Regions from separate parts of the Paenibacillus sp. FSL E2-0151 genome, predicted to be linked through region 1. Evidence: riboswitches for the same ligand, from Rfam matches in the RefSeq annotation. Region 1 holds a riboswitch; each other region holds the start of a gene.
The links. A riboswitch is a leader RNA that binds a small molecule or an ion and turns the genes downstream of it on or off. The one in region 1 is predicted to bind thiamine pyrophosphate.
Positions count from the first base shown of each region.

Region 2: another riboswitch for thiamine pyrophosphate. It lies ahead of MHI55_RS02675 (ABC transporter substrate-binding protein); the one in region 1 lies ahead of MHI55_RS04995 (ABC transporter ATP-binding protein).
Region 3: another riboswitch for thiamine pyrophosphate. It lies ahead of tenA (thiaminase II); the one in region 1 lies ahead of MHI55_RS04995 (ABC transporter ATP-binding protein).

Region 1 is NZ_CP150308.1:1,077,172-1,082,741, forward strand. Features, by position in the region: gene MHI55_RS04985 (ABC transporter substrate-binding protein) at 1-806, opposite strand, end outside; gene MHI55_RS04990 (ABC transporter permease) at 974-1,711, opposite strand; gene MHI55_RS04995 (ABC transporter ATP-binding protein) at 1,791-2,555, opposite strand; TPP riboswitch at 2,714-2,816, opposite strand; gene MHI55_RS05000 (radical SAM/SPASM domain-containing protein) at 3,034-3,909, shown strand; gene MHI55_RS05005 (pectate lyase) at 4,257-4,925, shown strand; gene MHI55_RS05010 (copper amine oxidase N-terminal domain-containing protein) at 5,101-5,570, opposite strand, start outside.
Region 2 is NZ_CP150308.1:540,280-545,849, reverse strand. Features, by position in the region: gene MHI55_RS02695 (MFS transporter) at 1-604, shown strand, start outside; gene MHI55_RS02690 (hypothetical protein) at 1,026-1,535, opposite strand; gene MHI55_RS02685 (VOC family protein) at 1,710-2,096, shown strand; gene MHI55_RS02680 (NAD(P)-dependent oxidoreductase) at 2,114-2,869, shown strand; TPP riboswitch at 3,015-3,127, shown strand; gene MHI55_RS02675 (ABC transporter substrate-binding protein) at 3,347-4,387, shown strand; gene MHI55_RS02670 (thiamine-binding protein) at 4,610-4,900, shown strand; gene MHI55_RS02665 (ABC transporter permease) at 4,900-5,570, shown strand, end outside.
Region 3 is NZ_CP150308.1:3,701,159-3,706,728, reverse strand. Features, by position in the region: gene MHI55_RS16730 (spore coat protein) at 1-25, shown strand, start outside; gene MHI55_RS16725 (zinc-dependent alcohol dehydrogenase) at 22-1,158, shown strand; gene MHI55_RS16720 (hypothetical protein) at 1,190-1,390, shown strand; gene MHI55_RS16715 (spore coat protein) at 1,402-1,698, shown strand; gene tenA (thiaminase II) at 1,910-2,572, opposite strand; TPP riboswitch at 2,685-2,782, opposite strand; gene MHI55_RS16705 (endo-1,4-beta-xylanase) at 2,989-5,570, opposite strand, start outside.

The sequences.
Region 1 (5,570 bases):
ACCGCTTTGACGAACCGGGTAAGTTGGTCTTTTTTTGCTTCAATGCCAGCTTCACTTGCAGTCAGGACCAATTCATAATAATCAGGCACACCATAATCGACGGGGTTAATCGATTTCATGGCATGTCCTTCTTTCTCCAAAATCAATTGTTCATGGTTAATAAAACCACCCATAATCGCATCCGCTTGTCCGGAAGCCAGCGAAGGAATCAGATCGAACCCAACGTCGACCAGATTTATGTTGTCGGGATTGCCGCCATCCTTACTGATCATCGTGCGTACCATCGCTTCGTACAGAGGAATGGAGGAATAACCAACAGTCTTTTCTTCAAGATCTTTGGGTGAACTTACGTTGCCATTCGCTTCGGTCAACAGATGCACAAGCGGGTGCCGAACAACAGCAGCAATGGAACGTACAGGAATGTTCTCGCCACGCGCGAGCAAGATTTGGGGCTGGTAACTTAGGGCCAGATCAATTTTTCCGGCAGCAACAAGTTTGAGCGAATCATTGGTATCCGCAGGCATCTGAATATCGAGATCCAGACCTTGGTCTGCAAAGTATCCTTTTTCCTGAGCCACATAGATGAAGGAGTGTACTGCATTCGGGTACCAGTCGAGCATGATAGACAGTTTATCTTTGGCGTCTGATGCAGGTTCGGTTGCAGACGGATCTGTTTGCTGTGTATTGGTTGCCGAATCTGTTGTTGGCGTATTTTGGCTATTGTCTGTGGTGCTGCATCCGCTAACGATCAGCAAAAGGCTAATGAGTATGATGGGAAGCAGGGAGTATATACCTTTGTTATTCATAAATGAAGTTCCTCATTTCATCGTTTTGATTTGTAGAAAATGGGCAACAGCATGTTAACGATAATGTGACAATGAACTGATTGAAGATGTTGCTGAAATTGTGCATAAGATATGTTTTGTTTTGAAGATTGTAACTACTGTATTTACATCTAATTTCTGTCTAAGTATTATCCAACCTTTCTTTTGCCTCCATGACGATGACGCCGTATGCTAAACCGTTTCTCCAGCCAGGTAATCAGTACAAACAAAACGATCCCAAGCAGGGATAACAGCAAAATGGCGGCAAACATCGCATCCGTGTTCATGTTGCTGGACATACGACGGCTGAAGTACCCTAGACCTTTGCTACCACCGAGCCATTCGCCAATCGTTGCCCCAACCACGCAGTACACCACAGACATCTTTAGCCCCGAGAAAAAAGAGGGAAGTGCCAGCGGAACCTGGAGTTTGCAAAAAATATCCCACTTGCTGGCGCCCATGGTGAGCAACAGTTCACGCTGCTCTGGATCGCCTTGGCGGAGTCCATCGTAGGTACTGACCACAATGGGGAAGAATGCGATTAAAAATACCACGGCGACTTTGCTCCACAACGTGTAACCAAACCACAGGATAAATACGGGGGACAAGGCAATCAACGGTATGGTCTGACTGATCACGATGAAGGGATACAATGCCCTTTCAATCGATCGGTTCATATGCATGCCTGTTGCCAGCGTAATTCCAGTCACTATGGACAAGACAAAACCAACAACAACCTCCATAAAGGTAGCAGGCAGATGGATGGTCAACAGCAGACGGCGATGCTCAACCAGTGAGCTTACGATGGCCGTGGGTGCAGGAATGATGAAGGAGGGCACCCATCCCATACGCACAATCACTTCCCAGATCGCCAGTAATAAGAACATGAGCATAATGAACAGACCATATTGGGAAAACGACCTCGAGAGCCACTTTAAACACCACGTCCAGACGCTAACCTCAGCTCTATCGTGCATGCAATTGTTCCTCCAGTTGTTGCCTCATCTGCACGAGAGCCGGTTCGTAGATCATGTCCGAATGCCTTGGGCGTGGTAAAGGAACCGTCATCTCCTGCAACTGCTGACCTTGCCCTCCTGGAGTTAACAGAATGATACGGTCACTTAACAGCAGGGCTTCTTCGATGTCATGTGTAATGAACATCACGGTTTGGCCAAAGCTCTCCCACAGCTCCAGCAACCAGCGATGCATTTCTCGTTTGGTTAATGCGTCGAGTGCACCGAAGGGTTCATCCAGCAACATGAGCTGCCCGCCTGTAAGCAAGGTACGAAGCAATGCCACCCGCTGCCGCATGCCGCCGGATAACTCATCCGGATAGGAATGTTCATAACCGGACAAGCCGAACCTTGCCAATCCTGCGATGATATCGGCTCGTAGTTTGTCCTTATCCTGTCGGCCTGGTGCAAGCTCGGCAGGTAGCATGCAGTTCTCCATGACGGTACGCCAGGATAACAGCAGATCTTTCTGCGGCATATAGGCGACTCGTCCGAGCCGTTGTCCTTGCGGGACATCAGCTATATCGATGGTGCCAACGGTTGGTTCATGCAAGCCTGCGAGCAGCTTGAAGAGCGTGCTTTTACCTGATCCGCTGGAGCCGATGAGCGAGACAAATTCTCCTTGTTGAACCTGAAGCGACACATTGGAGAGCACAGGGGAACCCTTTTTTTCGGGAAAAGCAAAGCTTACGTTGTGAATGGTTACATGGTTATCCATCTGATCCTCACCCCCTTGATGTCAGACTACTGCAATAACAACGGCATCCTATACTCTGCAAAAGGAACAAAAAAGACCCACCCATTTCCGGAGAAATGAGTGGGTCTGTAAGTTAAATCCGCAATTTATCTTCACATACATGAAAAAATTCCGCTTACTAAAAGGCCGCTCCACTTCCCTCCGCTGGTATGATCCAGATCAGGTTCAAAGGGTCCGAATAGTCATATTCGTCTCAGCCGCAAGGCTCCCCTAGTGCAAAAGTTCAAGATATGCAGTTGTGTGTTCAGCATATATCAATCGAACATGAACTGTAAAGAGGCAGCATGATAGAATTCTTGAGATGAACTTGGAGTCATACCCGAACAACTGAACAATTTACCTGGGCTCCCTAACCCGATATAATAGTGGTGGCGCATATTGGCCGGATCACAAATGCAGGTGGGATTGTTCTCCCTCCTAGGCAGAATGGGGACCCGAGTTGAAAACGTTCAAAAAAGTATATATTGAGATCACGAGTATCTGCAATCTGGCATGCAGCTTCTGTCCGCAGACACAGCGTGCCAAAGGATTCATTGACCCTGAAGTCTTCAACAATATACTGGATCAAGTTAAACCACACACCAATCATATTTACTTACATGTCAAAGGTGAACCCTTGTTGCATCCCAAAATAGATCTGTTGCTCGATTCCGCACATGAGAAGGGACTCAAGGTGAACATTACAACGAATGGTACACTGCTGCCCAAGACTCAGCATAAATTGCTTGGCAAACCGGCGCTGCGGCAGATGAATTTCTCCCTGCACAGCTTCGATGGGCATGAAGGTTCAACAGATCGTGACGGGTATCTGCGTCATATTTTGTCCTTTGTACACGAGGCCGTTAAGCACAATGTCATCATTTCATTCCGGTTGTGGAATCTGACACAGGATAACTTCACAAATGCTCAGATGAATCGAAATCGGGAGACCCTTGAAGTATTGGAACGTGAGTTTAATCTGGACTTCCGCATTGAGGAAAAAGTAGTTCCAGGCAGCGGGGTCAAAATTGCCCCGAATGTATACCTGAATCAGGACCATGAGTTCCAGTGGCCAAGTCTGGATGCACCTGAAGATGACGGTAAAGGCTTTTGCCATGCACTTCGCGGTCAGGCAGCTGTGCTTGTAGATGGAACGGTGGTTCCATGCTGTCTCGATGGCGAGGGTGTGATTAACCTTGGTAATGTGCACGAGAAGTCATTCTCGGAGATTATTGAGGGTGAGCGAGCGAACAATCTGGTATATGGCTTCTCCAAACGCGAAGCTGTAGAAGAGTTGTGTAGAAAGTGCGGTTATCGTCAGAGATTTGGAGCCTGATATCTTATATCAGCAAGCCAGAAGCCATTCAAGATCACACATTTGGAGACAAATGCAGTGGTCTTTCTTTGTTATCGGGGATTAAGTGAGGGGTATATACGTTACAAATGAGCATACCAGAGGTTGATATGAGCATATTGCTTGAGAGACCTAGCATGCAAAAAATGCCGATATGACAGGGATTGTACGATGTCATGATATATCTGATCTAATGATTATTCTAGTTACCTCCCTTATTTGGTAAGATTAGGTTGTAGATCGGACAGAGGTGCACCTCTGAAGATCTTCCAGTACAAGCCCAGGCTGTACACTACCAAAAAACGAGAGAATAAGGGAGGAATAAAGTTATGAAAAAAATGTTGACGTTGTTACTGTCCGCTGGTTTGGTTGCTTCTATATTTGGTGCAGTTCCGGCTGCGGCTGCGCCTACGGTTGTAAATTCAACCATTGTGGTTCCAAAGGGCACGACCTATGACGGCCAAGGTAAAACATTTGTAGCCAATCCTTCCACACTGGGCGACGGATCTCAAGCAGAAAATCAGAAGCCAGTCTTCCGTCTGGAGGCAGGGGCCACGCTCAAAAACGTAAACATTGGATCACCAGCTGCTGATGGTGTTCACTGTTATGGCAACTGTAATATATCGAATGTGGTCTGGCAGGACGTGGGCGAGGATGCACTGACATTGAAGTCTGCCGGAACGGTTAACATTACCGGTGGGGCAGCGTATAAGGCTTATGATAAAGTGTTCCAGATGAATGCAGCTGGAACAATTAACATCAAAAATTTCCGTGCAGATGATATTGGCAAACTGGTTCGCCAAAATGGTGGAACTTCCTTTGCAGTTAACATGACGCTGGATAACTCCAACATTTCCAATGTGAAAGATTCGATTATGCGTACAGACAGCAGCACATCACAAGGGAAAATTACGAATACCCGTTATTCCAAAGTGCCAACCCTATTCAAGGGATTTGCTTCAGGTAAGACCAGTCAATCCGGCAATACGCAATATTAAACAGGAGATTGAATCGCTGGAGTTGGTAAAAGTTAAGCTCCACTTGTGATTTGAAGTTAAAATATAACGCCAAAAAGAGCGTCCCAAGGTCATTGCCACAATGACTTTGAGGGCGCTCTTTGTAATGCAGATGTGATAATTTCTGCTGAGCAATGTCTTATAGAGGATGCTCAGACTATTTCTCTCCCGGAACTTCAACGATGACTTTGCCTTTCTCGGGGACAACAGAACCGGTATCAATAGAGCCCAATTTGTTCATGATCTCGTAAGAGGTTTCTTCAAGCATGCGAGAGTACTTGAATGATACGAGTGTTTGACCTGTTACGGAAGGACGAGTCCCTGCTTCAGCAACGGCTTTGTTTTTAATAAAGAACAGGTCACCGATGGTTCCGGCATTTTTGCTGATGTTAGCCTGCCATTGTAACAGTGCACTTCCATTTTTAAGGATATAATAACTGATCAGATCGTTATCCTCAACAACGAAAAAACGATCTTTTTTACCTTGCTCAAAGATGTATTCAATGGATGAATCCACCGGACCCAAAGGATTGCGAATGTCCAGACGTGCTTGTCCCAGTTCAGAGAAGCGTGGCAGATGCAGTGCGGCTTCACGCGTCACAGTCAGATCGGAACTGTTATATTCTT
Region 2 (5,570 bases), 540 kb from region 1:
AAGTACATCCAGTCCAACCTATCGTGGCCGTAACAGGACTCTTCTGGTATTATTCGTCCTGTTCTTCTTCCTCTATGTTGGCACAGAGATGAGTCTTGCGAACTTCATGCCGGCGATCCTGATTGAGAAAATGAACATGAAGGAAGCCGGAGCAGCCCTTAGTGTCACCTGTTTCTGGATTGCCATGTCCGTGGGACGGCTCTTCGCCGGTTATATCGCAGAGAAATTCCAATACCGCGTATATGTCCTGTACAGTTGTCTTGCATCTGTTCTCTTGTTAATGATATTTCCATTTACAAACCAAATCTGGTCTGCATTTCTCATCATCTTACTGCTTGGACTTGCGATGTCAGGGATATTCTCCATTGCCCTTGTCTTCGCCAGTAAACTGCTGCCCGGAACAGAAGAATCCACACCCAGCATTTTGATTGCCTCAGGTGGGGTTGGCGGTGCCATTCTGCCTTTGACTACGGGATGGAGTCTTGATCATCTGGCGGTTAATCAGTCTGCATGGATGCTTGCCATCTTTGCAGTTGGCCTACTTGTCATTAGCGTGATCACGTATCAATGGCAGAACAAACATATGGTGAATTCTGCGACTTAACAGTTCTGTGTTGATCCAGTCCTGAGGATTAGAAATACCTATTAAAGAAATTGTAATGTCTACTGTCATGACCTGACGGTGGGCATTTTTTTGTAGTGTTACTCTGTTCTAACGAACCTAGCACACGCTATTCCCCTCCATTTCTGCATATTTGAAATCTAACGAATCCTAGAGACGTTATTATAGATAATTAGCTTCAATTAAATGCCTTGTTGGAGGTTTTTTGCATAATAACGCCGCTGAGATTCGTTAGATTTTTCATTCCCTAAAAACAGGCCTAATAAGGTGTTCTTGATTCGTTAGCGCTGTAATATGGCGGCAGTGCCCTATCTTTGCCTCTCTCATCACCTTTCATTAAAGGTGAGAATAATATCTATTCATTTGCACAAGATTGCCCAGGAAATACTTAGGGCCAGCCGAATCACACACTTTTGTTAACGACAGGCATTACGGGCCCGTTATCCTTGATGAATTTACCGAATACATATCGCACGAGTGGTCCCAGAATGATTAACTGATATGGAAGCGCCAGGCTGAAGTTGCGAGCGATCGTCTGAAGATAGGTACGGAATATGGAACCCCCACTTAATTGGTCTGCAAGATACGCTGAAATCATTCCATACATGGACATGATCAGAACCATGCCAATCACCATGAAAAATGACATGACGAGCACACCCAAAATCTTGTTGGACTTGTCAAAGGGCAAGGAGAATGCAATCTTTCTCGCCACAGGGCCAACAATGAAAGACTCCACCAGAAACGCGATGACAAAACATAATATGAATTGAAGCAGTATCTCAAGCGGGGACATCTTGCCGAGTAACCCACTGTGCCATAGATTGAAGAACATCATGACCAAGACCATTCCTGTACACATCATTAATCCGAAAATAATTTGTTCCTTCTTGCTGGTTGGCAATTCTCTCATCCTCTCTGTTTACCTTCGTAATTATAGAGATGACCAAACCCTCCGCATAAGTGAACATTCTGTGAACAATTATGATTTTTCCAATTTAAAATTGGATTTGACAACCATGTAGTACAGCTCTATGATATCCCTTAAAATGGTAGAAACATTCACTACATAAGGAGGTTTTTGATTGTGAGTTTTCAAAAACGCATTGACCACGTCGGCATTGCCGTGCGTGATCTGGAGACCACGCTGCGTTTCTATACGGAGATTGTTGGTCTTGAATTGAAAGACCGCGTAACCCATACTAACGGCGTCATTCAGCTCGCCTTTCTCGGCTTCAATGGAAGTAACGAGACTGAGATTGAGCTAATTCAAGGATACAGCGACAACCTGCCTTCTGAAGGTACGGTGCACCATTTTGCGATCCACGTGGATGATCTTGATTCTGAGTACAAACGCATTCAAGCCACCGAAGCCGAATTTATCGACGGAGAGATTATCACACTGCCTAACGGTTACCGCTATTTCTTCATCTATGGACCTGAAAAGGAATGGATTGAGTTCTTCCAGCGCTAAGAATTGGAGCTGATTTCATGAACATTTTAATTACTGGCGCAGCCGGAAAAATTGGACGTGACTTGTCCCAACACTTGTCAGAAGCATTTCGCCTGCGACTAACGGATTTAAATATCGACAGACTGCATACGTATCAAGGGACCAGCCATGAGATCATGACACTGGATGTGACAGACCCCGAAGCCTGTCAGCGTGCTTGCGAAGGCATGGATGTGGTTGTACATCTGGCTGGAGATCCTTCTCCGAATGCCGAATTTTATGAATCGTTGTTGGACATCAATATCAAAGGTACATTTAATGTATTCCGTGCAGCTAAAGACCAAAGTGTACGAAGAGTCATTCTTGCAAGCAGTGCACAGACGATTGAGGGGTATCCCATTGATGCTCAAGTCTATCCGGACATGCCAACACGTCCACGGAATTTGTACGGGGTTAGCAAATGTTTTGGAGAATCGCTCGCTTCCTATTTTGCGTATACCGAAGGTTTACAAAGTGTTGCGGTACGTATAGGTGCATATGATGATTTTCAACCGGACGGACCCGTGCTGGAGGCAAGGGATATGAGCGCGTACATTAGTCCGGCTGACTTGTGTGATTTGATGTTCAAAGCAATTACAACTACCGATCTTGAACCCTTCACCATACTGCATGGGATCTCGAATAATCGGTTTAAACGATTAAATCTGGAAACCACTCAGAAACAGGTAGGTTATGACCCAAAATCCGATGCTTTTGCACTCAGTCAGATTGCCTTATATGATTCCCCACGATAATTATTGAAAATAACACATCCAAACAGGCTCTTATACATATGTATAACGGCCTGTTTGATAAGTTCATACGTGTCCCCATCCAGTTCCTGACTGGACACGTTCCACCTGCTGGCCTATAATTACACCTAGTAATGCCCGTAACTTCATAGTTTCCCAGGGGAGTCGGAATTGGCCGGCTGAGAGTGTATCCCACCAAGATACTAACCCTTAGACCTGATCTGGATCATGCCAGCGTAGGAATCGGAGTATATCGAAATGGCACAGCCCTATGGCTGAACGCCACCTCTCTAACGCCTGCACGCGTCCCGGAATACGGGACGCTTTTTTAATGTTCTTTTATATAGCCAGAGAGCTAAAAAAGTGACGTTATCCAGATCTCAACTGGTATAAATCTGTCGATTTATGCAAGATGATTGGATATGAAGCCAAGGAGTACCCCGTGCCAATCGGCCGGACATACCGAAGGAGAGACCACAGATGAAATGGCGTAAAACGATGGGATTGTTGCTCTTGTGCGTGCTTATGGTGACTGTAGCCGCATGTGGTGGCAAAGAAGCTGCCCCAGCTGGGCAGAACGGCAACACAAATACGGAAAGCAGCAACGAAGGTGACACTGCCGCCCTGAAAGATATTAAAGTGGTGCTCGACTGGACACCAAATACGAATCATACCGGCCTGTATGCAGCTGTAGATCAAGGTTTTTATAAGGCCGAAGGCTTGAACGTGGAGATTGTACAACCAGGTGCCGGTGGCGCAGATACAATGGTTGCCTCGAATGAAGTGCCTTTTGGCGTAAGTTATCAGGAGAGTGTAACTCAAGCCCGCACACAGGGTGTTCCATTGGTCTCCATCGCAGCAGTTATTCAGCATAATACATCTGGTTTCGCTGCTCCGGCGGATCGGAATATCAAGTCACCGAAAGATTTTGAAGGTAAAACCTATGGCGGTTGGGGTTCCCCAGTCGAAGAAGCCGTGATGCAATCCATTATGGAAGGCGACGGAGCCGATGTATCCAAAGTGAAAAACATTAATATGGGTGACGCCGACTTTTTCACCGCAGTAAAACGGGACATTGATTTTGCATGGATTTTCTACGCCTGGACAGGTATTGAAGCCGAACTGCGCGGAGAACCGATCGACATGTTATATGTGAAGGATTATTCAGATGCACTGGATTACTACACGCCTGTACTAGTAACAAACGAGCAGACGATCCAAAACGACCCTGAGTTGGTGAAAGCATTCCTGAAAGCCACCTCCGAAGGGTATCAATACGCAATTGATCATCCGGAAGACGCAGCAAACATTCTGATCAAGGCCGTACCGGATCTGGATAAAGACTTGGTACTGGCAAGCCAGAAATGGCTTAGTCCAAAGTACACAGATGACGCCCCGCGTTGGGGTGAGCAAAAGCAGGAAGTGTGGCAGAACTACACCGACTGGATGTTTAGTAAAAAACTGCTGGATGAACAGATCGATGTGAGCAAGGCATATACGAACGAGTTTTTACCCCAATAAAATTTCTCATATAAAACGAACTTAATATTTACATGAGGACGGAGAGGACAGAAATAACGTGAAAAAGCGAAGCGGTCGCCTTTATCACCGGATTTTCCCTTTAGAGAAAGGGAATCAAAAATCTGGGGATAACAGCGATTGGAAGGTTATTCTGTCATCGAAGTGGCAAGTGTAACAGTCATTAGTTCATTTTATATATCACGAAAGGAGCCGTGATCTCTCATGGCAAGCACACTACTTAGCATTCAGGTTATTCCCAAAACGCCAAATGGCGAGAACTCTTATCCTTACGTAGATCGCGCCATTGAAGTTATTCAGCAATCCGGCCTGAAATATCAGGTGAACGCACTCGACACCACGATGGAGGGGGAACTGGAGGAACTGCTGGAGGTTGTCCGTAAAATGCACGAGGTACTCGTGGAGGCTGGCAGCCCAAGCATCATCTCCCAGATCAAAATCGCCCATAGCCCTACTGGCTTCAGCATGGATACCCTGACGGAGAAGTATCGCTAATGCATGCCTATTTCAAGAGTGTATGGCCGCCCATTGTGGCGGTTATTCTCTTTATAGCGATATGGCAGGGAGCCGTCTCCCTCTTCCATATTGAGAAATGGATGCTGCCTGCACCGTCCGACATCGCCCGCGAAGCCGCAACCCAGGCCGAGCGGCTTGGCATGCACGCTTCCGCAACCATTCAGTTAACGCTGATTGGATTCGCGGCTGGCACAGCGGTCGGATTACTGATAGCGATGGTGCTGCATTTGGTCCCTTTTCTCAAGTCAGCCCTGTACCCTTTACTTATTCTTAGTCAAAATATCCCAACCATCGCGCTCGCGCCGCTCCTGTTAATCTGGTTTGGATTCGGGCTGTTGCCCAAGCTGATTACGATCATCCTCGTCTGCTTCTTCCCTGTTGCAGTGGCGGCGATGGATGGCTTGACCCGTACTGACGCGGCGATGATGAACTATATGCGCATGGCTGGTGCGAAACGTCATCAGATCTTCTGGAAGCTGGAGCTTCCCCATGCGCTGCCATCCGTGTTCTCCGGTGTCAAAATCGCCGCTACCTATAGCGTGATGGGCGCCATCATCGCCGAATGGATTGGTGCAGACAAGGGTATTGGTTATTATATGATGTTGCAAAAGTCGGCTTATCGTACGGACCGCCTATTCGTGGCGATCAT
Region 3 (5,570 bases), 2.6 Mb from region 1:
ACATATTGGAGGACATAAAGCATGAAGGCGGTAACGTATCAAGGGGTTAAAAATGTCGTGGTCAAAGAGGTGCCGGATGCGAAGATTGTGAAACCGGACGATATGATCGTAAAGATCACCAGTACCGCCATTTGCGGTTCTGACCTTCATCTTATTCACGGGATGATCCCTAACCTTCAGGAAAACTATGTCATCGGGCATGAGCCGATGGGGATCGTAGAAGAAGTAGGTCCTGGCGTGACCAAGGTAAAAAAAGGTGACCGTGTGATCATTCCGTTTAACATCGCATGCGGAGAATGCTTTTTTTGCAAAAATCAGCTGGAAAGCCAATGTGACAATTCAAACGAACACGGGGATATGGGCGCATATTTCGGCTACTCCGGAACGACCGGCGGATATCCCGGCGGGCAAGCCGAATATTTACGGGTCCCATTTGCCAATTTTACCCACTTTAAGATCCCTGAAAACTGCGAACAACCGGACGAAAAGCTAAGCTTGATCGCCGATGCCATGACGACGGCATTCTGGAGCGTAGATAACGCCGGCGTTAAGAATGGTGATACAGTCATCGTGCTCGGCTGCGGTCCGGTCGGACTCCTGGCCCAGAAGTTCTGCTGGCTGAAAGGAGCTAAGCGGGTCATAGCCGTCGACTATGTCGATTACCGCTTAAAGCATGCAAAGCGAACAAACAATGTGGAAATCGTAAACTTCGAACAGGATAAGAATATTGGGAACACTCTCAAGGAAATGACCAAAGGCGGCGCCGATGTCGTGATTGATGCGGTAGGAATGGACGGCAAGATGAGCGATCTTGAATTTCTAGCCAGCGGTATGAAACTGCAAGGCGGCACCATGAGTGCATTTATCATTGCATCTCAGGCTGTCCGCAAAGGTGGCACCATTCAAGTCACTGGTGTATACGGCGGACGTTATAACGGATTCCCGCTCGGTGACATCATGCAGCGAAACGTGAATATCCGTTCCGGACAAGCTCCGGTCATTCACTACATGCCATACATGTACGAGTTGGTTACGTCTGGCAAAGTGGACCCTGGGGACATTGTTACGCACGTCATTCCGCTCAGCGAGGCCAAGCGGGGCTATGAAGTGTTCGATACAAAAACGGACGATTGCATTAAAGTCATCTTAAAGCCTTAAATATGAATTGATACATGGGAGGACAATCTGAATGGATTCCACATACGCTTTGCATGAGATGCTCGAGGTGCATGAAATAGCTGCGTTCAAGACGGTTTGCATGACAAAATCCAAGACCATGCAAGCTCTGGTAACCGACCCGGAGCTCAAGCAAATTTTGCAACAAGATGCGACATTATCACAACAGCAGCTTCAGGAGCTCGGTGGAGTGCTGTCTAAAGCGACTGTATAGGAGATAAAAAAATGAACCCAATATTAGAACACATGACTGGTCTTAATACGCTGACCGATGACGTGATCGCAATGGATTTTTTGATGAACGCCAAGAGCGGTGTCAGAAACTACGCCATGGCTGTGACCGAATGTGCCACCCCCGAAATCAAACAAATTTTGATGAAACAGCTCGATGAAGCCATAGACTCTCATGAAAAGATATCAAATTACATGGTGCAGCATGGCTTATACCACCCTTACCATATTGCAGAGCAAATTCAGCTCGATCTGAAAAATATTCAGACTGCTATGAACATTCCGTCCTGACACCCTTTTTGATTTTAGCTAGAGACTTCAGTGAACAAAATGTTCCTGTGTCAAGAATTTCAACAATAAAAAAGGCGGATACACTCCGCCCTTTTTTTGGCATCGTCACGAAACACGCATATACAAGCGTTCCTTTACTTAAATCTACTTATTTTTCATCCTGAGACTGTTTATGGACGCTGCTCGCTAATTGAATTAACTATTAGTGAACTCAAGGCTCCAACCTCCATGACATCTCCCAAAAATCAAGCTCAAAGCGACTGCACATCACGAAAATATCTTCCATCCGTTGGTACGTTCCCTCGCTACAGCCTTCTAATAGCTTATCCGTTAACGTCACTAGGGATTGATTGTTGCTGTTGTATTCAGAGGAAGCATATCCTGTGATCCACTCTCCATAAAAAGGATGATCAGCTGCACCTGGCTTTTGAGCAAGGACTTGACCAATCTCCGCATAGCTCCATGAGCAGGCCAGAATGGATACAAGTACTTCTGCTATGCCACCCGCATGGGAAATAGAGAGCATATAGTTAGTATAGGCTGCATTTTTCAGTGCAGGTTTTACCTGGAACACATGATCCTCTGTAATTCCTAATCGCTCCATATAAGAACGATGAATTTTCATTTCACCATTCAGGATGTTATCTACGTTTTTACTAAAAAACTGCATCAATTTGGGGTCGTGCGACTTGACGATACCTAGTGCAAATACACGGGCATAATCGAACAGGTACAAGTAGTCTTGCAGCAAATAATAACGAAATTGTTCAACCGGTAAGGAACCATCTCCGATTCCTTTAACAAAGGGATGCTCGAGACATTCCTTCCACACGGGCTGTGCTGCCTGATATAGTCTCTCTGAAATAGTCAACATGTGTTCCTCCAATTCATAATGTACGTATTAAAAACAAAAAAACGAAACATCCATAGGATGTTTCGCAGACAAATACACTAAAACAAGGGGGTTCGCATGAGCTACCCAAGTACAGTGTTTCATCGTTGCATCCCTACGTTGGCATTATCCAAGTCAGGTAAGGTCGGTTTAACACCCTCTCAGCCGGTTAAGGCTCCCTCGCAAACGGTTGTATGTAGTTGATTACTTTCTTATTCCCATAAAAGAAAAAATAACATCCATTTAGTATATCAAGGGCTGTTAAATATAGTCAAGGCAGATTGTATCGCCCCTCATCACCTTTGGTGACGTATGTAAACGATGAAAACCATCACAACAATGGTTGAGTTTTAGCCACTGTTATGATGTTTTCTATTCTTGCAACTACTGCCGATGGTTTAATGTCCGAGTTTGTTCTTTCCGACAAAAGTGAGTATTCCGTACTGGGAAGTGTTTCTCCAGCTCTCATTGGTCGTATCATTCCACTTGGCTACGCTCTGCTTACCTCCGCCCTGGTTGTCGTTAATTTGAAGCTCGAAACCGAGAACATTTCCTGTTTTGGGCGTCAGTGAATGTAACTGGATTCGGGCTTCTACGAGATATCCTTTATTTGTTTTCTTCACAGCACTTACAAGGCGTCCAGGTGAGGCACCCCCTGCAAAGGTTCCTACATTGTCTGCACTGATTCTGAACTGGGCATCATCATATTGAAAATACGGTGTGCGCTGGTGATTCTCGTCCAGGAAAATCTCAACCGAATCCTGATCCCATGGGTTGATGCTATCTGTGATGATGTTTGGATCAGTGACGTCGATCAGCAGGTATAGATATTCACCTGACCACATTGCGCGAGCCACTGCCTCTGCACCTTCGCTTTGGTTCAACCGGTTTACTTCAATCGGTGCAGCCTTATTCCATGATGTGTCTTTCTTCCCATCAATCTGAACAATCCCTTGTACAGCTTGTGCAGATTTGGGCATAGGGGCAAGCTGAATCACGCCGTATTTGCTTGTATCCTGTTCCTGAGATTGTGTTCGATCATTCCAGTACAGTGGATTATAAGGTTGTGTCCCACTTGAACCGCCATCAGTCACACGGATATCCAATCCGGCTTCATATTCTGATCCGACTTGGATACCACCCCACGGAATGGACAATTCAACCTGATATCCGGCTTTGGTCTCGCGTACACGATATGAACGCTTCTCCACGCCCTCAGCTTTGCCCGACCGCTTAATGATTACATGTCGGTCATCTACTTCATATGAAGTGGTCTTGCCATTATTGAGATCAACAAAGATATCTACTTTGTCATTCACATCTGCCTTCGCATCCTGAACATCCACGAGGATATACAGGTTACTATGATCCCATAAGGTGCGGAAACTGGCTGATCCCGCAGAGTCACCCTTCAGTGGAGTAGACACCGCTTTGTTCCAGAGCGGATCTTGTGACTGTTTTTTGATATCCGGTTTACCCGAAAGTGAGACGGCTCTCTGTGTCAACACAGGCAAGCTGGATTCATCCACAAGTCCCCAGTATGCTTTTTTGGCCTTAAGGGCTGAATCAAACAGCATAGCCTGGTTGTTGTAAGACTTCTCATCTTGGAGTCCCCATAAGGTAACTGAAGAAATGTGGTCTTTGTGTTTTTTGTACAAATCCAACAGTTCCTTATATCGATACGCCTGCTTTACTGCAACTTCATCGGACATCTCTTCACCAAATGGAATTCCGCTATCCACATCCAGTTCCGTGATCTGAATATCCAATCCAAGTTCGGCGAACATGCTGATCGTTTTTTCAATTTCCTTGATGGGCGGGGATTCCAGGTTATAGTGGGATTGCAAACCCACACCATCGATGAGCCCTTTCTCTTTCAGTCGTTTGACCAACTGATACATATGCTCTCTTTTCTCAGGGATTTCCGTGAAGTATTCGTTGTAATATAATTTGGCATTCGGATCGGCTGCACGAGCGAATTCATAGGTTTTCTCAATATAATCCGGACCAATTAGTTCATAAAAGGGACTTTTACGTAAACCGTTGGCATCACCATTGCTATCCGCAATCGCCTCGTTTACCACATCCCAGGCATAGATCTTACCTTTGTATCGGGTCATGACGGTTTCAACGTAATCCTGAATCCGGGCAAGTAGTAATTCTCGACTCGCAGGGTTACCCTGAGGATCCTTGAACATCCACTCTGCTGCATCAATATGCCACAACAACGCATGTGCGCGTACGCCCATACCATGCTCCTCGGCGAACTGAACATATTGATCGGCTGCCTCGAACTCATAAACACCTTCGGAAGGAGACATGTACTTCGGTTTCATCTCATAGGTTGCGGTCAAGCTGTTAAAGTGCTTTGTGAGCAGTTGTCCGTATGCGCCTTCCAACTGCCAGCGATACACCGCTGCACCAATGGGGAAATCATCTTGATACAGGTCCTTCAGAGACAGAATACCTTCTTCAATCTCCAGTTGCTCGGCCAGAGTAAATGATACATCATCCACATAGAACGATAACGTATCTACGCTATCTTCAGAGATGTAGGGTGTTTCGATGAACAAATTCAATTCAGTGGGATCATCGCTATACTGAAATTTTCCGGTGATCTTGTGCCATGTATTCCATTCTGTTTTGGCAATTTTCACGCTACCGATTGGGTTCCAGCTTTCGGAAGTTGTTTTTTTATATGTGGTGAGCTGTAGTGTTTGATCCGTGGTGGGCTCCTGAGTAAGTCTTACATATGCCGCAATTTCGTACTCTTGGTTACGCTTAAGCAGATCCTTCATGGATAACATCGGTCCATGATAGGAACGCTCACGGTTGGCGACCAGCATGCTGGACTGACCTTCGTGTGCTTCCTGCTGTGTCACTGTCAGCCTTTCGCTACCGACACGTGGAGTCCATCCCTGAAGTGTACCGTCTTCAAAGTTTGTGCTCAAATGACCTCCCTCCACTTCCGTAACTGCTT